DNA from 4 places in the Oxobacter pfennigii genome. Region 2 is predicted to be linked to each of the others. Evidence: riboswitches for the same ligand, from Rfam matches in the RefSeq annotation. Region 2 holds a riboswitch; each other region holds the start of a gene.

Region 1 (7,677 bases), on a different contig from region 2:
CTTCCATATAAAAAGGAATGGTATGAAAAGGATCCATTCACTTATATCAAAAGCCAGGACGCAGTATAAAGAAAGGAGGAAGTATTATGTCTGACATCAGTAATACCGGCATTGCGGTGACATCCAGGGAGAACCCGGCTATAGTGTTTAATATTAAGACATTGCTCCCGACTTTCAGCGCTTTGTTGGCGCTTTTAGTTCACCTTCTGATGCCAAACAGCCCACGTTATACTCAAAAGCCGCTGCCTTATTTTACTATAGCCTTAATTATTACAATTGGGATAACTTTGGGTCTGGCTCTTTTATCGCTGTTTAATGAAAAGGTAAGAGAAAAATATGCCTATAAATCCTGGTTTATAACAACAGTGATAGCACTTTTAAATATATTGAATTTCGTAACCTTGAAGCTTATGCTGCTTCCTGCAATATATTTTCCAAATCCTGACAGAATATTAAAGGTCTTTATGGAAGAATGGCAATTCATATTGAAATGCCTTGCTTATTCCGGAAGGCTTTTAGGCCTGGGATATATTTTAGGAGCAACCATAGGTATAACTACAGGAATACTTGTAGGCTGGAGCAAGGGCTGGAGTTATTGGGTAAACCCCCTTATTAAGATCTTAGGACCTATACCCTCAACAGCCTGGGTGCCTATTGCGTTGGTATCTTTTGCAAATTCCTTTCAGGCCAGCGTATTTTTAATAGCTCTTGCTGTGTGGTTTCCTACAACGGTATTAACCAGCTCTGGAATATCAAATGTAAAAAATGCTTACTTTGAAGTGTCCAGTACTCTTGGAGCAAGTACCTTGCAGAAAATTTTCAAGATTGCACTGCCCGATGCCATGCCAAGTATTTTTATAGGCATCTTCAACGGTACTTGCTCCTCCTTCATTACTTTAATGACAGCAGAAATGCTGGGAGTAAAATTCGGTATAGGCTGGTATATAAACTGGCAGAGGGAAATGCTCTCATATGCCAATGTTTATGCAGGTCTAATGGTAATAGCTTTTACTTTCTCGTTTATCATAACCTTAATGTTTAAAGTCCGTGACAGAGTATTAGGATGGCAGAAGGGGGTTATTAAATGGTAGAACAACTGAATGGCAGCATAAAAGCAAAAAATATTCGAAAAACCTTCCTTCAGCAGGACGGACAGCCGGTGGTAGCATTGCAGGATGTTGCAGTGGATATAAAAGCCGGAGAATTCATTTCCCTTATAGGGCCATCCGGATGTGGAAAATCCACATTTTTAAGGCTCCTTGCAGGCCTTACCCAACCGGATAAAGGGGAATTCACATTGGATAATGTACCCATTACGCAACCAAGTTATGAGCGAGGTCTTGTGTTTCAGGATCCTACTCTCTTTCCATGGCTTAATGTTTATGAAAACGTAGCTTTTGGTTTAAAAGTCAGGAACATATACAAGGATAAGGAAAATGAAGTATTGGATTTTATACGGCTTGTAGGCCTGGAAGGCTTTGAAAAATCCTATCCTCACCAGTTATCGGGGGGTATGGCTCAAAGAGCAGCCCTTGCAAGGGCCTTAGTCAATCATCCCAAGGTATTGCTCTTGGATGAGCCTTTTGGAGCGCTGGATGCCTTCACCAGGATGAATATGCAGGATGAGCTTATAAAGATATGGCAGGAGAGGGGAACTACTACTGTAATGGTAACCCATGATGTAGATGAAGCCATTTATTTAAGCGACAGGATATTTGTTATGACACCAAGGCCCGCTAAAATCGAAAGTATAATCCAGGTAGATATAAGCCGGCCCCGCGGAAGGGACTTACCTGACTTTTTAAACTTAAGAGCTAAGATATTAAAAATTCTCAATTTTGCGGGAAAAACAGAAGAAATACAATATTACCTTTAAATTATTATAAAAAGAAGAGGAGAATGAAAATGATTACAAAGAAAAGCTCTGTGACTAAAAGAAAAAGAGGAAGGTTGCTGCTTATACCCCTCTTTGCCATCACTTTGGTGATGACAGTTCTTGCCGGCTGTTCTTCAAACCAGACCCCTTCTGGTTCAACTGCCACACCAGGCAGCAGTACACCTGCTCCCACAGTTGAAGCCGACCAGAGTAAGGATTTTGTATTAAGAATAGGTTATGGCGGAAGTCTGTGCGAAGCCCCTTTGCATATGGCATATGAAAAGGGTTATTTTGAGGAAGAGGGCTTAAAGGTTGAACTTACCAAGCTAGCCCCCGGAACAATTTTTGATGCGGTAACAGCCAATCAGGTTGATGCCGGTTTCAGTCTTCTTGCCAGCTTGGTTCAGCCCCTTTCAAACGGATTACCGGTAAAAATTACTACAGGATTGCACACCGGATGCGACAAGGTACTGGCTAAAAAGGATTCAGGAATTACAAGCCCGGCTGATTTCAAGGGAAAGAAAGTAGGAGTTCCAAGCATGACCAGCAGCCCCATTATATTCACAAAGCGCGTATTGGCTGATAATGGAATTGGTGTCGGCGTTCAGAATTCCGAAGTAGAATTCGTAGTATACAGCACCACAGATTTACCAATCGCACTTGAAAACGGAGCAGTTGATGCCATTGCCATGAATGATCCCACAGCTACAATCGCTGCCAATGAATATGACCTGAATGTAGTCTTTGATTCAGCCCTTGATGCACCATATAAGGATCAATACTGCTGCTCAGCATTTGTACGGGAAAATATTGTAACTGATTATCCTGATATAGCCGCAAAATATACCAGAGCTATGCAGAAGGCCAGCGCATGGGTACAGGAAAATCAGGATGAAGCAGCTAAAATACAGGTAGATAATAAATGGGTAGCCGGAGATGCTGAAGTAAATGCAAAAGTGTTAAAGACATTTAATTATATTCCTTCAGTAAGCGGTGCATATGATGCTTTCGGTATAACTGCAAAACAACTTCAGGAAGTAGGAATGCTTGATGCAGGTGTTGATGTGGATAATCTTCATAAAAACAGCTTTACAGCACTGGACGGCATACCTGAAGAATATAAATAAATAATATCTGACTTTACAATATACCTCCTTTACTGAATTAGATGCGCCGTCCATAGAAAAATCGGGTGGCGCATCAAATTTAATTTAAAATATTAACTCTATGGAGGCGGTTCTCATGGGCGGAAAATGGCGTGTGGCAGTTGCCAGTACAGACGGAAAAGTGATAAATGAACATTTTGGACGGGCAAAGGATTTTTTTATCATCGATATCAAATCCGATGGCTCCAGAGAGTATATAGAAAGACGTATTGTTACACCTCTTTGCGCAAATGGGGAACATAAGAATGAAGAACTTTCATATGTTATAAATGCGCTTTCAGACTGTACGGCAGTGCTGGTTGCAAGGGTCGGAATGGGCGTGAAAAGAGCCCTGGAAATAAACAAAATATCAGTTTTCGAGCAGCCTGATTATATTGAAAATGCTTTAACAAAACTAACAAATTACTTTATCAAAACAAATCATTCTTATATGGAGGAAAAATGACATGTCAAAAAAAATTACTCAGATTGCAATCTACGGTAAAGGCGGTATAGGTAAATCCACCACTACTTCAAATTTGTCAGCTGCCCTTTCTAAAATGGGATATAAAGTAATGCAATTCGGATGCGACCCTAAAAGCGATTCTACCAATACCTTAAGGGGCGGCACTTATATACCCACAGTACTTGATACCTTAAGAGAAAAAAGTACGGTAAATGCCCATGACGTAATACATGAGGGCTTTAACGGTGTTTATTGTGTTGAAGCCGGCGGTCCTGCTCCCGGTGTAGGATGCGCAGGACGGGGTATTATAACTGCAGTGGAACTTTTTAAACAGCAGCGTATATTTGAAGAGCTGGATCTTGATTTTGTCATATATGATGTATTGGGAGACGTCGTATGCGGAGGATTTGCCGTACCAATACGGGAAGGAATAGCCGAGCATGTATTTACCGTTTCATCTGCTGATTTTATGGCTATTTATGCTGCAAACAACCTTTTCAAAGGTATAAAAAAATATTCCAATTCAGGCGGTGCACTGCTTGGCGGTGTTATTGCAAATTCCATTAACGCTCCTTATGCAAGGGAAATAGTCGATGATTTTATCACCCAGACTAAAACCCAGGTTGTGGAATATATACCCCGTTCAGTCACGGTTACTCAATGTGAGCTTCAGGGGAAAACCACCATTGAAGCAGCACCGGGTTCAGAACAGGCTAAGGTTTATTTAAGCCTTGCAAATAAAATCGCAAACCACACAGATTCAAAATCACCGGAACCTTTAGGAGTACAGGAACTGAGGGATTGGGCTTCAAAATGGGCGGATTATCTTTTAGCTCTGGAAACAGGAGTTATAAGACCCGAGCTTTCAAGCAATATATAATGCACTATCTATCATTTCATATATGAAAAAATAAATTCCTGACTATGGGGATTGGGTTTTTAGAATTTTCCATGGTGGCTATACTATTGACAAGGATATTTTTTTCAAATATTATCAAATAGATAAAGTATAAGTATGAAATGGAGATTTAACATATGAGGATATCTGTAAAGGGACGTTATGCGATTATCGCTTTGATAAACATGGCTCAATTATATAACAACGGTGAATATATTACGATAATTAGTATTTCAGAAAGGTTAGGGATATCCAAAATATATTTGGAACAGGTTTTCTCACTGCTGAAAAGAGGAGGCTTGGTCAATTCTGTAAAAGGAGCCCAGGGAGGGTATCAGCTTTCCCGGGTGCCTCAGGAAATAACTGTTTATGATATTCTGACAGCAGTGGAACTTACTCTTTTTGAAAGAACGGAAGAGACTGTTTCGCCTGGATTTCCTGAAATTGAAACAGCTTTACGGCGATCAGTTTTCGATCCTCTGGATGATGCGGTTAAAACTGCATTGCAAGGAATAACTTTGTATGATTTAGCAGATGAGATAGAAAAATATAGAACAGATCAAGGATATATGTTTTTCATTTAGTTGTGTATATGTAATGTGTTTTGGGCTGCGCATCAGTTATTAATCAATGCAAAAAGTTTCATTGCGAATTTATATAGAACAGTATTATAGTTAATTCTGCTTGACACATTATATTTATAATGATAACATTAGAAAAATTAAATACTTGAACAATTCTCATCAAGAGAGGCAGAGGGACTGGCCCGATGAAGCCTCGGCAACCTTCAGATTCATTTATCTGAAAAGGTGCCAATTCCTACGCTTGATTAATTTAAGTGGAAGATGAGAGAGGATAGTAACAAAATGGTGGAAATTTATTAACCTCTTTCGTCCATAATTATTGGTGAAGGAGGTTTTTAATTTTATCCAATAAAAACTATAAAAGAATATCAATGATTGAAATAAAATTACAAATATGCAGGAGGAGTTTACTATGAAAGAGGATTATTATTGTATTGATACGCAAGTTGTACATGGATATAAAGGATATGATGAAAAAACAGGAGCCATAAGTTTTCCCATTTATCAGAGTGCTACATTCAGGCATCCTGGTTTGAATCAGAGTACGGGATATGATTATTCAAGGCTTCAAAACCCGACAAGAGAAGAATTGGAAAAAACAATCGCAAAGCTTGAGTCGGGTAAAGAAGGCTTGGCATTCTCAACAGGGATGGCTGCTATAACAGCAATAGCTACCATATTTTCTGCAGGTGATCATATTATTATATCTGATGATCTCTATGGAGGTACTTACAGGCTATTTGAAGAAATATACAAGAAGTATGGAATAGAAACTTCATATCTGAATACCAGTAATTTAGAAACGATGATACAAGGAATAAAAAATAATACAAAGGCGATTTTAATTGAAACCCCATCAAACCCAATGATGAAGGTTACTGATATAGCGGAAGTTGTAAAAACTGCAAAGCAGAAAGGCATACTGACCATAGTAGATAATACATTTTTAACGCCATATTATCAGAAACCTTTAAACTTTGGAGTTGATATAGTAGTACACAGCGGTACTAAATATCTTGGAGGGCATAATGATACGCTGGCGGGATTAATTGTTGTAAATGATGAAGAACTGATTGAAAGGTTCAGGTTTATACAAAAATCCACCGGAGCTGTTTTGTCTCCTTTCGACAGCTGGCTTATACTAAGGGGGATAAAAACTCTTGCGATAAGGATGGATAAACAGCAGAATAATGCCCTTGAGATAGCAAAATGGCTGCATGAAAATAATGAAGTAGAGAAGGTTTATTATGTTGGATTGCCATGGCATGATGAATATCAGGTATCCATTAAACAAGCTACCGGGTTTGGTTCAATGATTTCATTTACAGTAAAGTCTGTGGAAATGGTAGCAAAAATATTAAAAAATGTGAAGGTCATTACTTTTGCGGAAAGCCTGGGGGGAGTAGAAAGTCTTATTACCTATCCTTATGTGCAAACACATGAAGCAATACCGGTAGAAATGCGAAACAGGCTGGGGGTAACAGACAAGCTCTTAAGGTTATCCATAGGTATAGAAAATGTAACTGATTTAATAAAGGATCTTGAACAAGCCATTGGCAGATAAAACAGTCGATTTCTTTGCTGTTAAATAAATAAGCTTATTGCTGTATTTCGCAGCAATAAGCTTATTTTAATATAAATCTTCTATCCTTATTATATTTTCAACTTTATCAACATAATGAATATCCATTATCTTGTTTAAAGCTTTATCTAAATTTGTTTTTGACGTACAGCCGGTCTTTAACGCAAAATAAACAGTATTCTGAGATTCAACGTTTTTAATAATATTTAAAATATTGATATCATTTTCTGCAAATATGGATTTTATTTTATCGAAAACATGGGGAATATTCCCGGCACTAGCCCTGATATAATATGATGATACGACTTCTTCAGCAGAGCAGACCTTCTTTTGAATAGTATCATTTTTAAACAGCCTTTTGAAGGGTAAATCCCTTTTATTTCTCAATATGGATATTATATCTCCCACTACTGCACTGCCGGTTGGCAAATCTCCTGCCCCTCTTCCGTAAAACATCAAGTCCCCTGCGGCATTCCCCTTAATTAGGATTGCATTAAAGGAATCCTTAACATTTGAAAGTGCGTGGAAAGCAGGCACCATTGCCGGATGAACCTTAAGCTCTAATTTATCACCTTTATCCCTGGCAACAGCCAGAAGCTTGATTGCATACCCTAATTCTTGTGCATATTTAATGTCTATTGATTCAATGTTTCGAATTCCTTCTCTGTGGATTGTATTAACATCAATTTTTGTATCAAAAGCAAGGGAAGCTAATATTAAAAGCTTGTATAAAGCATCATAGCCTTCCACATCGGAAGTAGGATCTGCCTCGGCAAGTCCATTTATTTGTGCTTCCTTTAAAGCGTTCTGGAAATTCACTCCATCATCGGCCATCTTAGAAAGAATGTAATTTGTTGTGCCGTTTACAATACCTATAATTTCTTCGATTTTATTGGCAGTAAGACTTTCGGTTATATTTTTAATTATAGGTATACCGCCGCCGACACTTGCTTCAAAACATAGTTGTACCCCTTTTTCATAAGCGGCAGAAAAGAGTTCTTCTCCTGCAGTGGCAATCAGAAGCTTATTTGCTGTAACAATATGCTTTTTATTTTCAATTGATCTTAGTATATAATCTTTGGCAGGGTCCATTCCGCCTAATAATTCTACGACAATCTTTACACTG
Region 2 (7,677 bases):
ATAGACTGGCATCACCGCAGCCTAATTCCAAAATATTTGCATTATCAGGAAGATTTAATTGTTTAAAAAACCATTCCATCCAGCCCTGATTGTTCGTGCTGTAATCTTCATGAACTTTAATCCTGGTCTTTAAATTGGAGGCATTTTGATATTGCGCCGGCCAGTTTATGTCCGCATTGATTGCAGTTATGATATTTATAAATTTGTCCCAATTAAGTTTTTCTCCTTTATTAAGCATTAAAAGAGCCTCGTCGATGGCTGCTGAAACCTCTTGCATATGCCGGATCTTCTGAGTCATCACCTGTTTTTGAAGCTCCAGCGGATTTTTAAAGCCTTTGCCATCAATATCATATTTAATAATGTTTCCTATATCATCAAGGGGCAAACCTATAAATTTTAAGGTCATAATCTTTTGGAGCCTTGCAAAGTCTTCCAGCGAGTAAAGCCTGTGGCCTGACTTATTATGGGCGCTGGGCTGCAAAAGGCCTATACTGTCGTAATACCTCAGAGTCCTGTGTGTAACTCCTGCCTTTGCAGCAAACTCTCCTACGGTGAACATGGCTTCATCATTTCCCAACGACATCACCTCTACATAATTGTAATACATGACGTAACGTCATGGGCAATATTTTTTTGCCGGATAATGAAAAATTTATATAATGCCGGTATTTCACATGACAACTTGGTATGATATTATATGAAAAGGGGCTGCTGCGTCTTGAATAATGTAACGGGCATTGCGAGGGTTCTTTGAAAGTTCTTGGCCTGCCTGTCGCAGAAAATCCTTAGAATTTTTGATTGTTTGAGCGAAAGTAAGTTTAAAAATTCTAGCATTTTCAAGACAGAGAGCTTTAGAACTTGCAGAATCCGAACATAGTAAATGATTGTTCAAGACGCAGCAGCCCAACTAAGGAGGATGGACTATGCTTTGGACTGCGATAATAATTTTGATAATAGTGCTGGATCAGGCTACCAAATATATTATATCGGGTGCCATACCATTGAATGATTCGGTAACGGTAATTGACGGATTCTTTTATATATCCCATGTGCTGAACAAAGGGGCAGCCTGGAGCATTCTGCAAAATAAAAGGTACTTTTTCATAGTTACAACGGTGCTTGTGTGCATATTCATAGCTTATTACCTTTTCAGGCTTAGAAATAAGATTGTAAGGACGGCATTGTCCTTTATAATGGGAGGGGCCATAGGAAATTTAACTGACAGGATTATGACAGGCAGCGTAGTAGATTTTCTGGAATTTCATTTTGGAACCTATATATTCCCTGTGTTTAACGTGGCGGACATATTTATAGTGACAGGCACAATACTTTTGGCTTACTGTATTTTAACATCAAAAGAAGAATTCAATTTATAAAGAACAAAGAGGCTGTGGCATTATGAACAACATAAACGAGCAATTGTGAGAGTTCTGAACAAGTTCTTGGTAACGCTGCCGAAGAAAATACTTAGAATTTTAGATTGTCTGAGCGATAGTGAAGTTTAAAAATTCTTGTATTTTCAAGGCAGGGAGCCTTAGAACTTGCAGAACGCGAACATAGCCAATTGAGTGTTCAAAATGCCACAGCCCCTTATCTTTTACTCCAGTGCGTTTAAATCATATGGTGTCTCCTGGTATACATAGTAGTTGAGCCAATTTGCATATAAAAGGTTTGCATGGCTTCTCCACCTTGAAACGGGGGCTTTTGCCGGGTCGTCATCCTTGAAATAATGCTTTGGCACCTCTATGGGAACACCCTTTGCAACATCTCTGTCGTATTCTGCCTTCAGGGTTAAAGGATCATATTCGGGATGGCCGGTTATAAAAATCTGCCTTCCGTCCTTTGAAGCTACCAAATATACGCCCGACTCTTCCGATTGGGCAAGAATATCAAGGCTTGGCATCTTAACTATATCCTCTTTTCTTATTTCCGTGTGCCGGGATTGCGGCACATAAAATTCATCATCAAACCCTCTTAATAGCTTTACTCCCAGTTTTTCAACGGTATGGGGGAATACACCGAACATTTTTTCCTTGAGGGGGTATTTAGGTATTCCATAATGGTGATAAAGTCCTGCCTGGGCTCCCCAGCATATGTGCAACGTGGAATATACATTGCGGAGGCTCCAGTTCATAATCTCCTTAAGCTCATCCCAGTAATCCACTTCATAAAATTCCAGATGTTCAATAGGAGCTCCCGTTATTATCATGCCATCGAATTTCTCATGCTTTATGCTGTCAAAGGTGGTATAAAAGTTCTTAAGATGCTCTGCCGGGGTGTTCTTGCTTTCGTGGTCCTTTGGCAGAAACAGCGTAATATCCACCTGAAGGGGTGAATTGGCGAGAAGCCTTAAAAGCTGCGTCTCCGTTGAAATTTTTGTAGGCATCAAATTTAATATGGCTATCTTTAACGGGCGGATGTCCTGATGGTAAGCCCTGTCTTCACCCATCACGAAAATATTTTCACTGTTAAGTACTTCAGCTGCCGGAAGGTTATCCGGTATTTTTATTGGCATATAAAAAACCTCCTTCATACTCGATTGTCAATGAAAGAGGTTTACACGCAAAATAAAGCAGACTACCTCTCTCATCTCGCCTCTGAATAAATGAAATTCAGCTGCAGGAATTGGCACCTTTTCAGGTGAATGGACCTGAAGGTTGCCGAGGTTTCATCGGGCCAGTCCCTCAACCTCTCTGGATGAGAACGTGTTCTCATAGATTTTTTTTTATAATATCAACTATTATATGCGGTGTCAAGATATTTTAAGCTGGTGCGGATTAATTATTTTGTTCTAGGTCTTTATCAATTTCAATAAGATATTATGAGCTATTTAAATTTCTATGTGACTTAAGTCCCATAAGAAGGAGAAATATTTAAGGGGTGAATGGAAAATATGTCCGATGTAAAAGTATTAGCAAAAGAAAGAGAAGATATGTACCGCAATTTATTAAGCGGGAGAATTCCGTCAAGGATCCCAATAAGCGGTGCCATGGGCTTAGATTCAGCTATTAAGTATTGCCAGATGGATGTGGCGGAAGTATATTGGGATTTTTCAAAGGCAGAAGCAGCGCTGGATAAGGTATGTCAGGACTTTCCTTCGGATTCGGCACCGGGTGTAGGGCGAAGGTACCCTTCATATTACCAGATTCTAGGCTCTAAGCCTTTTATAATGAGCTCTGACGGAACCATGCAGCATCCCAATGTAGCAGGTATGACGGCGGAAGATTATGATGATTTCATAGCTTCGCCATATGATTGCATTGTAGATAAGATTTTACCGCGCTTATATACCGGACTTGACACAGACTCTAACACAAAAGCCATGACGCTCTCCAAAGCAATGAAGGTTCAAAGCGATGATGCGGCGGTAATCGGAGGCATAAGTGCAAGGCTGAATGCCAAATACGGATTTGTATCAATGGCCGGCGGTGCAACAACGGGTCCCTATGACTTTATGGCCGACTTTTTCAGAAGCTTTACAGGAATCTCATCCGATATTAGAAGAATCCCCCAAAAGGTTATAGAAGCATGTGAAGCTATAACACCCATCCTTATTAAAAAAGGAAAGCCATTGGGCCCTTCAACCTTCGGCCAGGTAGGCATACCCCTCCATATGGGCCCCTTTATGAGAGAAAAGGATTTTGAAAAGTTCTATTGGCCCACATTGAAAAAACAGGTGGAAGCAATAACCGAAATGGGCATAAATGTAAACCTCTTTGTAGAGCATGACTTTATGAGGTTTCTGGATTATTTCTATGAGCTGCCTCCCCATACCATCCTCCGTTTTGAATACGGTGATCCCAAAATCGTTAAGGAGAAGCTGGGCAAAAAGCATATATTAAGCGGTTTTTATCCTCTTGTAATGCTTCACTCGGCCACGAAAGAACAATGCATAGACAAAGCCAAGGAATTGATTGATATACTTGCACCCGGCGGAAATTATATGTTCGGCTTTGACAAGGGCGCCATGGATATGCACGGCAGCATATCCGAAAACTTAAAAGCCGTACTTGAGTATGTATATATAAACGGAAGATATGATGACTATTATAAAGGCGATAACAAGGACCCCCATGAAGCTTTAAAGCTAAAAAGGCGCAGCGAGATAATCAATGAAATAGATAAAAGCATAAATTCAAAGTACTTTACAGTATGGGAAAAATATAGAGAAAGCCATCCGGAGCTTGATGGAAGGCCCTTAAATATAATAGGACCTAAAATTCAAAAATATGAAGATATGATGTTTAACTTTATAATCAATCTTTGTTCTTAAATATATATAGGAGGTTTAAGAATGTCTAAGCTGCCAAAAAGAGTTTATATCGCATACGGATATCAGGAATTTGCCATGGGTTTTGCGACAACAATGGGAACTCAGTATTTTCCTTTCTTTTTGACCGATGTTGCAATGGTATTGCCGGCTGTCGCGGCAACAATCCTGCTTATCGGAAGAGTTGTTGACACAGTTGACGTACCTCTTATAGGAGCGCTGGTTGAAAAAAGCAATATGCCATGGGGTAAATACCGCTCATGGCTTTTTGTAGCCCCGCCCTTAATTATAATTTTTAACCTGCTCATGTTTACCGATTTTAATGTAAGCCTGCCTGTAAAGGCTGCCTATCTCACAATTGCATATATAATGGGCTATGTTTTTGTCAACTTTACAACCACTTCCCGCCTTACAATGCTTCCGGTATTTACCTCGGACCAGACCGAAAGAGCAGCCCTTTCCGCAAGCAGAGGCCAGGGTGCCGCCATAGGACAGCTGGTAAGGGGTGCTATAGTATTGCCGCTGGTCTTATTCCTGGGCGGCGGTGATCAGACTAAGGGATATTTTTTAACCGTGCTGGTATTCGGAGCGGTAATCATATCCGGATTATATTACATTGCCTATCTTGCAAAGGATTATGATAAACCCATGCCGGGAAGAAAGCCTGCCACGCTAAAAGATATGGTTATAGCCGTAGCCACAAACAAACCGCTGCTTTTATTAGTGATTGCGGATATTTTCAGATTGACCGCAACAAACGTCCTCATGGGTTTGGGTATGTATTATTTTAAATATGTCGTAGGAAATCTACTGCTCTTTGCGGTGTATGCGCCTATTACAGCAGGCTGTATGCTTGTGGGAGCCACAACGTCAAGGTTTTTAACCAATAAATATGATAAAAGAACTGTATACAGAATGGGAATAGTAGTCTGGGCCATAGGGATGATTTCTGTTTATTTATTTGCCGGCAGCAATGCGGCGGTATTTATCGCGCTTGTAGGATTGGCACAGTTCGGCATGGCTATATCCAATGCCCCGTCCGCCGCATTTTACTCAGATACTGCCGATTATAGTGAATGGAAGACAGGAAAAAGCGTAAAAGCCCTCAATATGTCCTTACTGCTCATACCAATAAAGGCCGGCGTGGCAATAGGCGGCTCGGTGGCAGCTTTCGGCCTGGCAACCATAGGATTTAAGGCAAATGAGGTTACGCCTGAAGTAGTGCAGGGATTAAGGGTTTTGATATCGGCAGTTCCAAGTGTAATTGCTGTTATTGCCATTATATTTATGACTATTTACAGCCTGGATAAAAACAAGATGGCTGAAATACAGGAGGAATTAAAGCAAAGAGCAGCGCAAAAATCATAACAGCAGATAGCGCCAAAATAAAAAATCGCCGGGTTACCCGGCGATTTTTTATTTTGGCGCACTTAATTTTAGTGCATATAAAGATATTAAGCAATACGGTAAGCCACTTTCTGTCGCGGACAATCATCTGTCTACCATTTCTGGTCCCCCGCTAGTTTTATTCCCTTGAGGGGGTTCCCCTACCTTAATTTGGGTTTCTGCATTGAGGGGTTTACAAACGTTCCACCTTCTCCGTCGCCGGAAAAGCTCGTCTCTGTTGCACTTTCAGGATACTCATGCCTCAGTGAGTGCATTTTCTCCGCCGTCGGGTTGCCCCGCCCTCCCTTGCGAGAGGCTCAATCCTATTGGCGCAGGCATCTCAGCCTGCGGCAGTGTGGACTTTCCTCTATGTTGCCATAGCGATTGTCTGTATTACTTAAGTCTCTTTCATACTAATGGCGGAGGGTACAGGATTTGAACCTGCGCCAGCCTTACGACTGCTAACGGTTTAGCAAACCGTCCTCTTGAGCCACTTGAGTAACCCTCCATAGTAATTTGTCATTAAGCTAGATATTTATTATATAACTATTTTGATAATTTTAAAAGGTGTAAATGTTAGAATTTTACCCACAATCTAAAATAAATATTGCATATTTAAAAAAAGCCGCTATAATATCTGTAAATTTTAAGGCCTTATAAAAAATGTATGAAAACTGTGCAAATAGTATTGGGTGCGATTTTAGGCTTTCCTGCTGCCGCCCCGCTGAAAAAGACAAAACTTGTATAAAATCCGTTGCCTTTTCCAAATTTAAGTATTATACTAAAAAGGTAGCAGATTAATTGAGAGGGGGTCGTAAACATGAAATTCAGAGAGGACAGCGTAATAGTTAAATTAGAAAATTTCATCGCACGACCGGTATCTGGCTTTTAATTATTTTGTTTTTTATTGCCTAAAAGTAAAACAGAGCCACAGGGAGTGCGTACCTGTGGCTTTTTATATTTACATAGATGTGTATATGAAATTTCAAATTGCCGTAGAATAGCCATGGGTATGTGACTTTTTCTATGGTTTTTTTGTCGGGCAAAAGCAATGAATAATGGGGAAGTGATATTTTTGGCAGCAAAATTACGGCTCATGTGGGCGATTATGAGGGGGAACAGGCTCCAATACTTTGGAGCCATATTAAGCATGGGTATTTCTGCAGTATTGTCTCTTGCTACGCCTTTGATCGTGAAGGTGGCAATTGACTACATAATACAGAATAAGCCTGAGGAAGTTCCGGAATTTTTAATGTGGTTTATAAATAAATTGGGGGGCAGGGAAGTGCTCATGAATAATTTATGGGTGCCTGCACTTATTCTTGTGGCTGTTACGGCATTGAACGGTATTTTTCTTTATTTAAAAGGAAAGTTGTCTGCTGAAGCCTCGGAAGCCGCTGCAAGAAATATGAGGGATGTTGTGTACTCCCATATACAAAGCCTTCCTTACGATTATCACGTAAAGGCGGAGACGGGGGATTTGATACAGCGCTGTACCTCAGACATCGAGACTATAAGAAGGTTTCTTGCAGTTCAGATGGTAGAGATGGGAAACATTATATTTATGATAGCCTCGGCGCTTACGGTTATGATATCTTTAAACATTAATATGACTCTTGTATCTACGGCTACCATGCCTTTCATATTCATATTTGCCGTTGTGTTTTTCAATAAGGTAAGCCGCCTCTTTCAGGATGCCGACGAAGCCGAAGGAAGGCTGTCGACGACTCTTCAGGAAAATTTAACGGCGGTCCGGGTTGTAAAGGCTTTCGGAAGGCAGAAATATGAGGTTGATAAATACGATGAAAAGAACAGGGAATACAGGGATAAATCCTTTAAATTATCCATGCTTCTGGCAGTTTACTTAGCAATGTCTGATTTTGTTATTATGTCTCAGACGGGCATCGTGCTTATATACGGCGTATACAGGACAGTTACGGGAGCAATCACTCTGGGAACTTTAGTGGTATTCACATCTTATGAAGGGAAGCTACTTTGGCCTATCAGGCATTTAGGAAGGA
Region 3 (7,677 bases), on a different contig from region 2:
GTTTTTTAATTTCTTCAATATTTGTATTTAATATTTTCCATACACCTTTCCCCACATTGCCTAAACCTAATAGTGCTATCCTTACCTTATCCACGATTTAACCTCCAATAATGTCAAATAAAAAAACCTCTTCATCTTTAAAGCTTAGGATGAAAGAGGCTTGGTTATCAGAACCTGAATAAGGCTTCCTCTCTCATCTACCGCTTGGATTTTTAAAATCCAGCGCAGGAGTTGGCACCTTTTCAGATAAATGAACCTGAAGGTTGCCGAGGCTTCATCGGGCCAGTCCCTCTGCCTCTCTTGATGAGAATTGAATAATTCATTTTTAAAATATACTAACATTTAACTTATCATATGTCAAGTTTGATATATGTCATATAAGCAAACCTAAAACGATAACCCTGCACGTTACTGGCATATATCAACCCAAATTGCATCCGTAAGCTCCTGCATAAGTGACGGAGATATCTTTAATGCTGCTGTTTTTGAACCGGCAGCAGGATATACAAATTTAAATTCTTTGATGGAAATATCAAGATAGATTTCGAGTCCATTTTTTAATCCGAAAGGTGTCAACCCTCCTACAGGATGGCCGGTAATATCTGAAACCTCATCGTGCTCAAGCATCTTTGCTTTAATACCAAAGTATTGTTTGAATTTTTTATTGTCTATTCGGCAATTACCGCTCATAACTATCAAAATATTTCTGTCTTTCAGTTTAAATGCAAGTGTCTTGGCAATTAGCCCGGGTTCAACTCCTAAGGTTTTTGAAGCCAAATCCACAGTTGCACCGCTGTCAGAAAGTTCAAATACAGGATCCGGTAAGCTTCTCTCAAGAAAAAATTGTCTTACCTCTTTCGTACCCATACTTACTCCTCTTTTCATTGCTATTTTATATTACAAATAAGGGGGACTCTCCGATAAATAGAATAGTTCCAGAAGAGCCATAATTTTAAATTATATAGAGAGTCCCTTTTAGGTTGTGAAAAAAGTTTTATATAATAATACTATTAGCCTATTTTATTAAGAGCCTGATTTAAATCATATATTAAATCATCAGCATCTTCAATACCTATAGATAATCTGACTTGATCAGGTGTAACACCTGCAGCTTTCTGGTCTTCCTCTGAAAGCTGTGAATGAGTTGTGCTGGCAGGATGGATAACCAGGGATTTCGCATCGGCTACATTTGCAAGGAGTGAGAATATCTCAAGGCTGTCAATAAATTTCTTCCCTTCTTCAATTCCGCCTTTTACACCAAATGTAAATATAGAGCCTGTGCCATTGGGGAAATACTTTTGCGCTAAATCATAGTATTTGTTTCCTTTTATATTGGGATAATTAACCCATGAAACATTAGGGTGGTTCTGTAAAAACTCTACAATTTTCTTTGTATTGGAAATATGTTTTTCCACTCTTAAAGATAAAGTCTCAAGTCCCTGAAGGAAGAGGAATGAATTGAAAGGGCTTAAAGCTGCTCCTGTATCCCTTAAAAGAACTACTCTTGCTTTTAAAATGTAAGCTAATCCTCCGAAGGATTCGGTGTATTTAATTCCATGGTAGCTTGGATCCGGTTCAGTTAATCCGGGGAATTTTCCGCTTGCTGCCCAGTCAAATTTACCTGAATCAACGATTACCCCGCCTATGGATGTTCCGTGTCCGCCAATGAATTTTGTTGCAGAATGAACCACTATATCAGCACCATATTCAATTGGCCTTATCAAATAAGGTGTACCGAAGGTGTTGTCTATAATCAGAGGTATTCCGTTATCGTGAGCTACTTTTGCAACAGCTTCAATGTCGATTAAGTTTATTCCCGGATTGCCTATGGATTCTATATACAAAGCCTTTGTTTTATCATTAATTGCCTTTCTGAAATTATCTGTATCATCTGGATCTACAAATATGGTATCAACGCCGTATTTGGGCAGTGTATATTTAAATAAGTTATATGTTCCGCCATAAAGAGTACTGGCTGATACTATGTTATCTCCTGCCTGGGTAATGTTTAATATTGCATATGTTATGGCTGCAGAACCTGAAGCTACTGCCAGAGCGCCGATTCCGCCCTCTAGGGCAGCTATTCTTTTTTCGAATACATCGGTAGTTGGATTCATTATCCTTGTATAAATGTTGCCAAATTCCTTTAATCCAAAAAGGTTTGCTGCATGCTGGGTATCATTGAATACATAGGAAGTGGTCTGATAAATTGGAACAGCTCTTGAACCTGTAGTTGGATCAGCCTCTTGACCGGCGTGTACCTGCAGGGTGTCAAATTTTAATACTCTTTCGCTCATTATTATCTCTCCTTTTAAATCATTATGTTTTTTATTAATAAAATTAAACCTCTTTCACCTGATCGAGAGGATGAAAGAGGTTGTATATACAAAAATGTAAGTTATCCCTCTCATCTTTCGACCCAAGCTTAACCAGGGCGCAGGAGTTGGCACCTTTCCAGGTAAATGAACCTGTTGGTTGCCGAGGTTTCATTGGGCCAGTCCCTCAACCTCTCTGGATGAGAACATTCTCTATTGAATTTTTTTAATATTAGCATCTTATATTTTCGTTGTCAAGGGCATATTTTCAGCATTTCTTAAGCATAAAAGGCAGTAAAATCCGTAAAGTCATTGAAAATACTATATTAATCCGGTATGATTAGTAGGTTATGAAAATTTAAAATAATAAAATTATTTTTATTGAACAGTATATTTAAAGAATAAACAAATTAATTTATTATATATATTAGGTTATTTGCAATTAAGAGGTGAAATAAATGGAAGTATATTTTGATAACAGCGCCACTACAAAACCTTACGATGAGGTTATAGATACAATGGCTGAGATAATGAGAAACTATTACGGGAACCCTTCTTCTGCCCATTCTTTAGGCTTAATGGCTGAAAAAAAACTCAATGAGGCCAGGGAAGCTATTGCAAAGACTTTGAATGTAAGCGCCAGTGAAATAGTTTTCACTTCGGGCGGCAGTGAAAGCAATAATTTTTTGCTGACTGGGTTTGTTAAAGAAGGGGCTCACGTAATAACAACAAAAACAGAGCATCCCAGCGTATTGAATACTTGTATGGAGATGGAAGGCAGAGGTGTTGAAGTAACTTATCTCAATGTAGACAATGAAGGGAAAATAGATTTAAATGAATTGGAAAAGAGCATAAATAAAAATACCCAGCTAGTAAGTATAATGCATGTAAACAATGAAACCGGCATCATACAGGACATTGAAGCCATAGGAAAGCTTATAAAAGAAAAAAGCAGCAGGGCAAAATTCCACGTAGATGCAGTACAAAGCTATGGTAAGCTTAACATAAACATACAAAGTTCAGGTATCGATCTTTTGTCTGCCAGCGCTCACAAAATACACGGACCCCGCGGCGCGGGAATTGCTTATATAAGAAAAGGCCTTACCCCCAAACCACTTATATATGGAGGCGGGCAGGAGAAAAGGCTGAGGTCCGGCACCGAAAACCTTGCAGCTTATGCCGGATTTGCTAAAGCCGTAGAAATTATATATAAAAATAGAGAGAAAAACTTTGAGCATGTATTGAATATTAAGAAACATTTTCTAAACTCCATAGCATCAATGAAGGGTATAAAAATTAACGGACAGCATATAAATGATTTTTCACCTTATATATTAAGTATATCTTTTATTGGAGTTAGAGGAGAAGTGCTGCTTCATATGCTAGAAGCAGAATCGGTGTTTGTATCAACTGGTTCAGCCTGTGCGGCAAGAGATACTAAAGACAGCTATGTGCTCAAAGCAATAGGATTAAAAAACGAGGAAATAAAAGGAACAATACGCTTCAGCTTCAGTGAATTTAATACATTTAGTGAAGTGGATAAAGCCATAAACGCATTAAGTAAATGCCTTAAATTTTTAAGGAGGGGTTAAAATGAAAGAACTTTTATTATTAAAATATGCCCCGGAAATATTCTTAAAGGGGCTTAACAGAAATACATTTGAAAAGAAGTTGAAGAACAATATTGATAATGCATTGAAGGGTTTGGATTATGAATATGTTACGGATTCCGGAAGGACGCTTCTTTATTCTGAGAACTTTAATGAGATTATTGATAGATTGAAAAAGGTTTTTGGAATCACTGAAATCTGCATAGTTACCCAGGTAGAGGCTGATATGGATTCAATAAAAGCTCAAGCATTTAAAGAGGTTAATGATAGCTTTTGCTCTACCTTTAAAATTGAAACAAACAGGGCTAATAAAAAATTTGTTTTAAATTCCATGGAAGTCAGCAGAGCCGTAGGAGAATATGTGTTAAACAATGTGGATGGTATATCCGTAGATATACACAATCCCAAATGCGTTGTTAATGTGGAAATCAGAGAAAAAGCCTATGTATATTCAAAAAGGATAAAGGCTCAGGGAGGGCTTCCTTATGGAATAAACGGAAGCACATTTTTAATGCTGTCCGGCGGCATAGATTCTCCGGTGGCAGGATATTTAATGGCAAGAAGGGGAGTGGATATAAGCTGCGTATATTACCACAGCCATCCCTATACCAGTGAAAGGGCCAAAGAGAAAGTAAAAGAATTGGCCAGGATATTGAAGGAATATACAGGCCATATGAAGCTATGTGTTGTTCCCTTTACCGATATACAAATGCAGATAATGGAAAAATGCCGAGAGGATGAATTAACTATCATTATGAGAAGATTCATGATGAGAATAGCCTGTGCCTTGGCGGAGAAGTATGGAGTAAATTCCGTAACTACGGGAGAAAGTATAGGTCAGGTTGCAAGCCAGACCATGGAAAGCCTGGTAGTCAGCGACAGTGTATCTGACCGTCCTGTATTCCGTCCTCTTGTGTCAATGGATAAAACAGATATAATGTCTCTGTCAAGACAAATAGGAACTTATGAAACATCAATACTTCCCTATGAGGATTGCTGTACCATTTTCGTGCCAAAACACCCAAAGACAAAGCCAAAACTTTCAGATATTGAAGCATCAGAAGCAGCATTGGATATAGATAATCTTGTTATGCAAGCCATGGAAACAACTGAAATATTTTTTCTATAATATTTCTAATCCATATTGACAATATGCGTAGAAGATTATATTATTATATTAAGCATATAGGATTACTAGGAATTGATTTGGGGTGTCAGTTATGAAAATTTCTACAAAGGGAAGATACGGGTTGCGTGCAATGCTGGATTTGGCGGTAAATTCTCTTGGAGATCAGGTTGCATTAAAAAGCATTGCACAAAGGCAAGGCATTTCAGAGAATTATCTGGAACAGGTTTTTTCTTCTCTCAGAAAAGCCGGCCTTGTAAAAAGTATAAAAGGTGCTCAGGGTGGGTATATACTTGGGAAAAGTTCTTCAGATATCACCATTGGAGAGATATTAAGAACCCTTGAAGGCAGCCTGTCTATTATAGATGATAAGAGCAAAAGTAATACTGAAGATAAATTTGAATATATTATTTCAAGCAATGTGTGGGAGAAAGTGGACAGTTGTATAGATGATATAGTCAATTCGGTAAAGTTGGAAGATTTGGTTATAGAATATAAAAAGATTACGGATAATTCATCTTTTATATATTATATTTAAAATATAATATATAAAAATTTATATAAAAACCAACTAATCATATTGGAATAGTTAAAAATTAAGAATATATAAATATACGGAGGGATATAAAATGGCGAAAATAGCAAAGAATTTGACAGAACTTATTGGTAATACACCACTTTTAGAACTGGGTAATTATGGCAGCAGCGTAGGAGCAGAGGCAACAATTTTAGCAAAGCTTGAATACTTTAATCCCGGCGGCAGCGTAAAGGACAGAATAGGTTATTCAATGATTAAAGACGCCGAGGATAAGGGGCTCTTAAATAAGGATTCTGTAATTATAGAACCCACCAGCGGTAATACAGGAATTGCACTTGCGTTTGTTGCAGCAGCAAGAGGTTATAGGATTATTCTTACCATGCCTGAGACTATGAGTACAGAGAGAAGAAGCCTCCTTAAAGCTCTTGGAGCAGAACTTGTATTGACTCCCGGATCCCAGGGTATGGGCGGTGCTATAAAAAAAGCTGAAGAATTGACAGCCGAAACTCCAAATTCATATATGCCCCAACAGTTTAAAAATCCTGCTAATCCCGAAATCCATAGAAAGACTACCGCAGAGGAAATATGGAATGATACTGACGGAAAGGTGGATATATTTGTAGGGGGTGTAGGAACAGGCGGGACCATAACGGGTGTAGGCGAAGTGTTAAAACAGAAAAATCCGAATATCAAAATAGTAGCAGTTGAGCCGAATGATTCACCTGTTCTTTCAGGAGGTAATCCAGGACCCCATAAAATACAGGGTATAGGTGCTGGATTTGTGCCTGATGTGTTGAATAAGGAAATTGCAGATGAAATATTCAAGGTAAAAAACGAAGAAGCCTTTGAAACTTCAAAGAAGCTGTCAAAAGCAGAAGGGCTTTTAGTGGGAATATCATCAGGAGCAGCAGCATTCGCTGCCACAGAGATTGCCAAGAGGCCGGAAAACAAAGGAAAAACAATTGTTGTGCTGCTCCCGGATACCGGTGAAAGATATTTATCAACAGATTTGTTTAAAGAAGTTTAATTTAAATAAAAAAATCTGCCTGAGTTATCAGGCAGATTTTTTTATTTAAAATTATCATGGAGACAATTTTATAATTAATGAAATGCTGCAAATTATAATTTAGCAGTTAATAAATATAGTTATTTTTTATTTATAATTGTGTTTAATTCTTTATTTCATATGCTAATTTTGTATAAACAGTCAGTCAATCGTCTTTATAAACATGTCATATGGCCAGTAAAAAACAATTTTTTAACAAATGTTAATAAAAAGTCAATATAAAAATAAATAATACCATAATTTAGAATTAATACCATAAAACACATATATAATACTATAATAAATGGAAAATTATATTGATTAATAATTAAGAATGTGATATATTTAACTTGAGTTTTAAAGAAAAATAGAAATTGGTTCGGATAAAGAGGTATCCGAATATAAAGGAAAATCTTGATGAATAACATATTAATAGGAATTTAAAAATCGAAATGTTTAATTTCCAAAAAACGAGCAAATAAGCGGAAATTATGGCGTAACCACTGAGCTTTTGATGGCAGATTAGTAAATTTAATGTTTTATAATTTTTAAAATATGTATTCATAATTATCATTTAACCTTTACTAATCTAAAAGTTTGCAGTATTAATAACTTTTAGATTTTTTTATCTGTAGGTAAAGTTAGTTAAATAACTAACTTTAAAATAATGGAAATTAAACTGCGGCATCACTTATATCTTTGGCTGAAATAATGCTTCTTTAACCTTGTTATACTCGATTCTGCAAAATAACTTATCATTAATTCGAATTTTTATGCAAAAGTATAAATTATGATTGTATCCTAGCTTGAATCTTTTGGATGTGAACTTCAGTATGGTCTTCGATGTAAATTATTTATTGGATAACTTCCCATAGTCATGTTGCTTAATTTGCTTATGCCTTATTGCTGTATATAAAATTATTTAATTCCGGAAGGGGGTATGGCCGAAGGAAAATTAAAGCCAGTTTAAGACTGAGGCAATACGATAGAAAAATATTTCGTATTACAACAAATTTAATTAAGAAGGGAGAGCTATCATGTTA
Region 4 (7,677 bases), on a different contig from region 2:
TATCTTAAGGATTATTATTTGCGGATAAAAGACAAAAAAGCAGTACCTTTGCTTGTAGATATATTAAACTGCTCTCATGGCTGCAATCTGGGAACCGGTACAAACAAAAATATCTCGGTCGACGATGTTGATAATAGATTCAATTCCTTAAAGCAGGCTAAAATAAAAGAAAAAAGCAAGAAACTTATCAGGAAGAAAATAGACTGGCTGTATGAGATGTTTGACAAAACTCTCAATATTAAGGATTATTATCGAAAATATCATAAGACCATAACTATGGCAGACATTAAAAAACCTACTTCTAAAGAACTCGATGATGTATTTATTAAATTACATAAACAAACGGATGAATCCAAAAAGGTTAATTGCTCTGCCTGCGGATACCATACCTGCGAGGAAATGGCACAGGCCATTTATAATGGTTTAAATATACTATCCAATTGTATCGATTATAACAGGCGGGAAATAGAGATTGAAGAAGGCAGATTAAAGGCTATGGGCAAACAGATAAATGCTCTGGATGAGTTAAACAGGGTTAATGCTGAAAGAATAGAAAAAGCAGAATATCTGAAACGTCGGGTGGGTGAAATTACCCGGGCAATCAACGAAGTTGCAATGGCAAATGAGATAAACACTGCAGAAATAGGGAATATATCATCTGAAGTATCAAATGTGTTGAATACTACGAATCACCTTAAAGTCAACGTTAACGAAATGAAAAATAAATTGGACAGGTTTATTCATGCTTCATCTCAGATTGTCGACATATCGAATCAGACAAATATATTATCCTTAAACGCAACAATCGAAGCCGCCCGGGCTGGTGACAAAGGAAAAGGGTTTGCTGTTGTAGCAGAGGAAGTCAGGAAGCTGGCTGAACGTTCAAAAGAAGTGGCAGGCTCCACAAGAAGTGATGAAACAGAAATGCAAAAATTTATGGAACAGATATTGTCTATATCAATTAATGTTGAGGACAAGATGAACAATGTCAGCAATTCAATTGAAAACATAGTATCGACCATAGAAGAGGTCACTGCAAAAGGCCAGGAAGTGGCATCTACTGCCGAAAGCCTTGTTGAAGGAAGTGTTTAACCTATTTTACAACTTGTCGAATAATATTTATTAAGCTATATAGAAAAACGTGGATAGCTAGTTTTTAACTGATTTATCCGCGTTTTTTATTTCTTTGAATGCTTGTTTATGGCAGGCTCTTTATTGGTATATCTATGATTTATAAGGCATTCAGCTCTATCATTCAAACAAAATTCCGAGTTTCCCAAAGAAATATTTCTTCTTATACTTATCGAAAGCTTGTTTAATACATTGACCAAAACAGCCCGCTCGTCCTCATCTATACTGAACTTAATGCCATATTCCCTTATTCCGTTTGCTTCTTCTATTTTCCTCACTACATATCCCCGAAGTACGATTATTTCATTAAGCATGGCAATAGTAAATTCCAATATTACATTCGAATTTGCCGGTAAATTTATATTAGAGAAGAATTTCAGTCCGCCGGCGCTCATATCTCCTATACAGACATTGCTGCTGCCTGAACTGATGACATTATTGCCTATTTTGAATACTGACATTTTAGCACATAAAGATTTAGGAAATGTGACACGAAAGTATTCACGGCGGTTATTATTTTCATCAAACATCAGTATCCTCCTCTTCTCTTAAAATGTAATTTGCTTTACTATAAATATTTTTAAATGCATAATTTTAAATAAAATTTGTATTATATTAAATATTTTATTCAAAATACTTGCCTACAATATTATTATAATAAATTAGAAGTAGGAATTCAATACCATCGTGCACAAAGTCCTTTTTAAGATATACAATACTAAAACTGCCCATACCAGACATTTTAATCCTTCATATGCTTGTTACTTAACAATATCTATCCGTTTAAGCGTTATGGTTTTTGCGCTATACTCCAGTAAACCCTCTTTTCTCATTTTATTTAATTCTCTGCTCAGAGATGTTCGTTGAATACCAAATCTTTCGGCTAAATCCCTTTTTGATATAGTTAATTTAAGAACATTACTTTTTTGAATAGAATATTCGTATTTCAAAAAGTCTACTATTTTTTGCCTAACTGTCTTTAAAGAAATAGCATCTATTTTGTCTGTCAGGAGCAGTATCCTGTCGGAAATCACTGTCATCAAACCGGTCATAAAGTGAGCATTCGTTTGACTCAGCTCCAGGACCAGCTCTTTATATATATGGAGCAATACTGTTTGAGACTCGGAAATGACAGTCATGGGATAAAAATTTCTGTTTGAGAACAGGAGATTGGCTCCTAAAATGCTTCCGGCTGAAAATACATTTATTTTTAATATATTTCCTTCTTCATTTATTTTTTGGACAGCTACTCTGCCCTTCAGCACAATATCCATTGTACGGCATATTTCATTTTGGAGATGAATGACCTGACCTTTATTATATTGCGTTATCCTGTAATTGTCCGAATGAAATAACCGAATCAACTCGGCTTGCGAAAAGCAGTTAAAAAGGTCAAAGCCCGATAAGGCATACATATAAGTATTTATTATAATTTCAACTCACCTCGATATTAGTTACCATGGTAACTTTTTTATTTTTGAGTTTCAAGTATATTATAAGAAATATGAAAAAGAAAGGAGTCCAATCATGTTAGAAAATATATACAGGTTTTCAAGAGACGATACAAAACTCATAGAAAAAATAATAGACGATGACCCGGTACTGATCAACCATATGATTTTGCCGGAAGGCGAGGGCCTTCCCGAGCACTATTCAAATTCAAATGTATATATGATCATTATCAGGGGGGAAATGACTTTAAAGTTAAACGATCAGGAACAGCATTTATATACCTGCGGCCAGATAATCAATATCCCTTATCAAACGAAGATGAATGTAAACAATTTTGGCGGTGGCGTATTGGAGTTTTTTGTGGTAAAATCTCCTAACCCCAAACACTACAAGAAAGACTGACCTTTGGAAAAATACTTACAGCTTGATCTGCAGATAAACATAGCTGCTTGCACCATCACTTCGCATTTATTAAATAAAGGAATCAAATGTTATCTATTTCATTGTTGACTACTCTTGCTGATTATTATACCCCATTTCTTACCTAAAATATAGCAAAACCGTGTAAAATCAACATTTTACACGGTTTGCCTCTAATTATCTCCGGGACTTTTGACCCAGCTGAACACCTATTTTCCGCTTATTCCCCAATATTGTTTTGCCTCGTCTTCCATCTTTTTAAGCCTGCTATAATAATCTGAGAATTCATTTAAGTGAGCAAGTGCTATTTTAGCAGTCATAACCGGATCATCATTTGTAACATTAGTTGCAGGATCCCTTCGGCCGTGTTCAAGCTCTACATCAAGTCCCATTCTGAACTGTTCAACGTCGAATTTACTGAAGTTAATATCCAGCATCCTTGCCAATTCAACAGCTTCTTCAGTTGTAAAGCTTTTCTTGACTTCATCTGAATTAAATCGGGGCACTGGATATGGCATCTTACAGCAGTTATATTTACGCGTCATTTCGTTGACATAGACCGGACAAATATATGGGGACATGAAAACCTCCATTAATATAATCATCAATATCATTCTATGATTTATGCCATGGTTTGCCATAGAATATGAAAGTGGACTGCTTTATATTTTTTAAAGCAGTCCACTAAAATAAATTATTTTAATTTTGCAAGCTCAGCCTTTATTTCTTCAACCTTGTTCAATTTTTCCCATGGAAGGTCAATATCGGTTCTTCCGAAGTGGCCGTAGGCCGCAGTTTGTTTGTATATAGGCCTTCTTAAATCAAGGTCCCTTATAATTGCCGCCGGCCTTAAATCAAATACCTTGTTTATTATATTTACAATAGTATCATCTGCAACGACACCTGTGCCCGAGGTATCAACTTCTATTGAAACAGGCCTTGCCACACCGATGGCATAAGCAATTTCTATTTCAAGTTTTGTTGCAACTCCTGCTGCCACCAGATTTTTAGCAACCCATCTTGCCGCATATGCTGCGGAACGGTCTACCTTCGTGGGGTCTTTTCCCGAGAATGCACCGCCGCCGTGTCTTGCATATCCGCCGTAAGTGTCAACGATAATCTTTCTTCCTGTAAGTCCTGAATCGCCCTGAGGCCCTCCTACAACAAACCTTCCTGTTGGATTGATGAAATACCTTGTATTTGCATCCAGATATTTTTCAGGAATTATTTCTTTTATTACATGCTCAATCATATCTTTTTCTATCTGCTCATGACTGACTTCCGGTCCGTGCTGTGTGGATATAACAACTGTATCCACTCTTACCGGGGTATTATCCGCATATTCCACGGTAACCTGAGTCTTTCCGTCCGGCCTTAAATAATTCAAAGTACCGTTTTTTCTGACTTCAGTAAGCCTTCTTGAAAGCTTGTGGGCAAGAGATATGGGAAGGGGCATTAATTCAGGTGTTTCGGCGCAGGCAAATCCAAACATCATGCCCTGATCTCCCGCACCTATGGCTTCTATTTTATCGAATTCCTCTCCATGCTTTGCTTCAAGAGCTTTGTCAACTCCGAGGGCGATATCGGCTGACTGTTCATCAATGGAAGTCAATACCGCACAGGTATCGCAGTCAAATCCGTATTTAGCCCTGGTATAGCCTATTTCCTCGATTGTGCGCCTTACTACTTTTGGTATATCCACATAGCAGTTTGTTGATATCTCTCCCATAACCAAAACTAAGCCTGTGGTTACTGCTGTTTCGCAGGCAACCCTTGCGTTAGGGTCTTTAGAAAAAATTTCGTCTAAAACTGCATCTGATATCTGATCGCATATTTTATCCGGATGTCCTTCTGTAACTGACTCTGAAGTAAAAAGTCTTTTAGTCATTTTATAACTCCTCCTTTTGATAACAGGGGCTTCTTTAATATGTAAATTATTCTTTTATCATTAGTTTGTTCAATATAAGAATTCCCTGAAAAAAATTTTTTTTTACACATTTACACAAAAAATAATACCTCTTCAGACGAAGAGGTTTTCCCTACCCTCATCTCGCGGCAATTATCCGCAGGAATTGGCACCTTGGCATAAAATGCTGGTTGCCGGGTTTCATCGGGCCTATCCCTCCACCTCTCTTGATAAGAGTGTATAAAACACATATATTTATTTACCAATTATATAATATATCATACTCACATTTAGTTGTCAATAATTATGAAATAAATCGAAAAATATAATTTTTTGCTGTTATTTCAAGGCTCCTACTTCATTTACAGATTTGTTCAAGGTCTCGTCTATTGATGCAATTACCCTCTGGTTTGCCTGAAAGCTTCTGATATTCACTATCATATTGGTCATTTCGCTGGTTAAATCCACATTGGACTGCTCTAAAATTCCCTGGCGGATATCAATATTCTGCGCTTCGGCTATCACAGGCTCATCTCCAGTAATGATTAGATTATTGCCTGCTTTTGCTATATTGTTATAATCCACAAAATCAACAGTAATTATTCGGTATCTGTCCACATTATCCACAGTTATAATACCGCTATCATTGACAGTAACCTGTCCACTGCCAACAACAGCAGGACCTGTCTCTCCTGTTTCCAAATCTTCCGCCATTAAAAATTCACCGTCAAGGTTTACAATTCTTCCCTCTGCATCCAATATAAAGCTTCCGTCCCTTGTATACCTTGCAGTCTCATTTATGTCATCATAGCTTCTTACTTCAAAAAAGCCCTGGCCAACAATCGCCAAATCAAGAGGATTTCCTGTCTCCATGAAATTTCCCTGACTGAAATCCGTGTATACTTCACCTTTGTGAACACCAAGAGATAGCGGACCTATATCTTTTCTCTCTAAAATACCGTTTCCTGTATCCTGTACGGTTTGCAGCATCACTTGGGAGAAAGATTCTGAAACCACCTTGTCCTGCTTGTATCCTATAGTAGTTGAATTTGCCATATTGTTTGCTGATGCGTCCTGCTTTGCCTGAATATTCTTCATACCGGCTGCCGCGGTATATATTCCTCTTAACATGCAATCACCTCCATTTACTTATTATACAGAGCCTTTATTTCATCCTGAAAAACCATACCCTTTTCCCGGGCAAGCCTTATCAGTTCATCATCCGATATTTTAGGTTTAGGTGCAGCCATCATTATCAAGGATGCCAAAACAAACCCTATCCCCATTCCTAATATAACCTTTTTATCCGAAAAAAGTGCCACTATTTTTTCATACCAAGCCTTAATAATACCTCCCCCTTCAGTATACCCAGCCTGTCTGCAATTTCTTCCACGCTCAAGCCTTCATCCTTCAAAAGGGCTGCCTGCTTGTTTACGTCCTTTAAATCATCCTTGTTTAATTTTAGCTGGGTGTTTTCTTTATGATCAATTGTATATGTTTCCTCAATTGCTTTAACTTCTTCTTTTACTTCCCTGCTTTCCTTTAGCCTTCCTATTTCACTCCAGAGTAAGTCCAATTTATCCTCCAAAGTGTCCAATTTATACATGATATCGCTTTCCTCCAAGAATTCCTTGAACTTTTCCTCATAACCCAATACCTGAAAGACAAACTCCGGCTTTGGTATCTCCTGCTCCTCAGCAGCCTTTTCAACAACAGGCTCACTTCTTTTCTGGGAACCCCTTACTCCTATTATAATTAATATAATTCCAACAGCAAAAACTATATACTGCATATATCCTCCAAACATATGACATAGGCGAATAGCTACTGATATTTAAGCTTTTTAAGGTTGTCCCTTAATCTTAATATAACCCTGCTGTGCAGCTGGGAAACCCTTGATTCGGATATACTCATTATCTGCCCTATTTCTTTCAGTGTTAATTTTTCATAATAGTAAAGACTTAAAACAAGTTTATCCTTTTCATTGAGCATTTCAATGGATTTCTTTAAAAGCTGCATTTTTTCTTTGTCTTCCAGTATCATTTCGGGGCGGGGGCTTTTAACATCCTCTATTGTGGCAGATAAAAATATATCATCATCGTCGGAATGGAATATTATCTCATCTAAAGAAACCACAGAAAGGTAATTCACATATCCCTCAATCTTTTGCAAATCCTCAATAGGTAAGTCAAGAGCTTCGGAGAGCTCGCTGTTTTTAGGATCTCTGCCCAGTTTTTCCTTTAGTTCTTCCCTTACCTCATTAAGCCTTGTGACCTTTCCCATGGCGCTTCTGGGCATCCAGCTTATCTTTCTCAATTCATCGATTATTGCACCCTTGATTCTTAAACTGGCATAGGTTTCAAATTTTACTCCCCTTTTGGGGTCGAACTTGTCTATTGCATCAATAAGGCCTATGACACCATAATTAATAAGGTCATCAGAATCCACAGGCGACATTTTTCCAATAGCTATCCTGCTTGCAATAAATTTTACCAGCGGAAGATATCTTAATATTGTATCTTCTCTGCTTTCACAATCCATAGCATATAAACCCAATTTGAAACCCTCCTCTCGAAATAATTTATCAGTCCAGTTTGCTGAAAAGATAGGAAATTTTATTAATAAAACCTTTTATACCGCCGCCTGTACTCTTTGTCTCAACCTCGTTTCCTAAAAGGGATGCAGCAATTGTGTTCAGGCATTTGCTGGCATCACAGGATGGATAGGCCACCTTGAAAGGTATCTGGTCCATGACGGCCGCCCTTACC

Evidence for each region. Region 2 has a riboswitch for S-adenosylmethionine ahead of metA (homoserine O-acetyltransferase MetA). Riboswitches for the same ligand answer to the same signal wherever they lie in the genome.
Region 1: another riboswitch for S-adenosylmethionine. It lies ahead of OXPF_RS01435 (trans-sulfuration enzyme family protein); the one in region 2 lies ahead of metA (homoserine O-acetyltransferase MetA).
Region 3: another riboswitch for S-adenosylmethionine. It lies ahead of OXPF_RS01415 (homocysteine synthase); the one in region 2 lies ahead of metA (homoserine O-acetyltransferase MetA).
Region 4: another riboswitch for S-adenosylmethionine. It lies ahead of metK (methionine adenosyltransferase); the one in region 2 lies ahead of metA (homoserine O-acetyltransferase MetA).

What each region holds. Positions count from the first base shown of each region.
Region 1 is NZ_LKET01000014.1:113,908-121,584, reverse strand. Features, by position in the region: gene OXPF_RS01470 (nitrogenase component 1) at 1-69, shown strand, start outside; gene OXPF_RS01465 (ABC transporter permease) at 87-1,091, shown strand; gene OXPF_RS01460 (ABC transporter ATP-binding protein) at 1,085-1,876, shown strand; gene OXPF_RS01455 (ABC transporter substrate-binding protein) at 1,906-3,003, shown strand; gene OXPF_RS01450 (NifB/NifX family molybdenum-iron cluster-binding protein) at 3,119-3,487, shown strand; gene nifH (nitrogenase iron protein) at 3,489-4,367, shown strand; gene OXPF_RS01440 (RrF2 family transcriptional regulator) at 4,523-4,969, shown strand; SAM riboswitch class I at 5,123-5,237, shown strand; gene OXPF_RS01435 (trans-sulfuration enzyme family protein) at 5,382-6,533, shown strand; gene OXPF_RS01430 (homoserine dehydrogenase) at 6,600-7,677, opposite strand, start outside.
Region 2 is NZ_LKET01000027.1:15,253-22,929, reverse strand. Features, by position in the region: gene OXPF_RS06200 (MerR family transcriptional regulator) at 1-583, opposite strand, end outside; gene lspA (signal peptidase II) at 924-1,376, shown strand; gene metA (homoserine O-acetyltransferase MetA) at 1,598-2,515, opposite strand; SAM riboswitch class I at 2,584-2,704, opposite strand; gene OXPF_RS06185 (uroporphyrinogen decarboxylase family protein) at 2,894-4,273, shown strand; gene OXPF_RS06180 (MFS transporter) at 4,295-5,638, shown strand; RNA gene rnpB (RNase P RNA component class B) at 5,733-6,052, opposite strand; tRNA gene OXPF_RS06175 (tRNA-Ser) at 6,074-6,164, opposite strand; gene OXPF_RS06170 (ABC transporter ATP-binding protein) at 6,732-7,677, shown strand, end outside.
Region 3 is NZ_LKET01000014.1:106,113-113,789, reverse strand. Features, by position in the region: gene OXPF_RS01430 (homoserine dehydrogenase) at 1-94, opposite strand, end outside; SAM riboswitch class I at 191-310, opposite strand; gene OXPF_RS01420 (YbaK/EbsC family protein) at 409-867, opposite strand; gene OXPF_RS01415 (homocysteine synthase) at 1,011-2,297, opposite strand; SAM riboswitch class I at 2,405-2,522, opposite strand; gene OXPF_RS01410 (cysteine desulfurase family protein) at 2,774-3,907, shown strand; gene thiI (tRNA uracil 4-sulfurtransferase ThiI) at 3,909-5,054, shown strand; gene OXPF_RS01400 (RrF2 family transcriptional regulator) at 5,146-5,589, shown strand; gene cysK (cysteine synthase A) at 5,681-6,616, shown strand; gene OXPF_RS01390 (ferredoxin-like protein) at 7,672-7,677, shown strand, end outside.
Region 4 is NZ_LKET01000029.1:214,635-222,311, reverse strand. Features, by position in the region: gene OXPF_RS23365 ([Fe-Fe] hydrogenase large subunit C-terminal domain-containing protein) at 1-1,092, shown strand, start outside; gene OXPF_RS08920 (PilZ domain-containing protein) at 1,179-1,661, opposite strand; gene OXPF_RS08915 (Crp/Fnr family transcriptional regulator) at 1,893-2,546, opposite strand; gene OXPF_RS08910 (cupin domain-containing protein) at 2,659-2,985, shown strand; gene OXPF_RS08905 (DUF5661 family protein) at 3,213-3,584, opposite strand; gene metK (methionine adenosyltransferase) at 3,698-4,891, opposite strand; SAM riboswitch class I at 5,046-5,146, opposite strand; gene OXPF_RS08895 (flagellar hook-basal body complex protein) at 5,249-6,040, opposite strand; gene OXPF_RS22435 (hypothetical protein) at 6,055-6,231, opposite strand; gene OXPF_RS08890 (hypothetical protein) at 6,231-6,701, opposite strand; gene OXPF_RS08885 (FliA/WhiG family RNA polymerase sigma factor) at 6,734-7,450, opposite strand; gene OXPF_RS08880 (MinD/ParA family protein) at 7,494-7,677, opposite strand, start outside.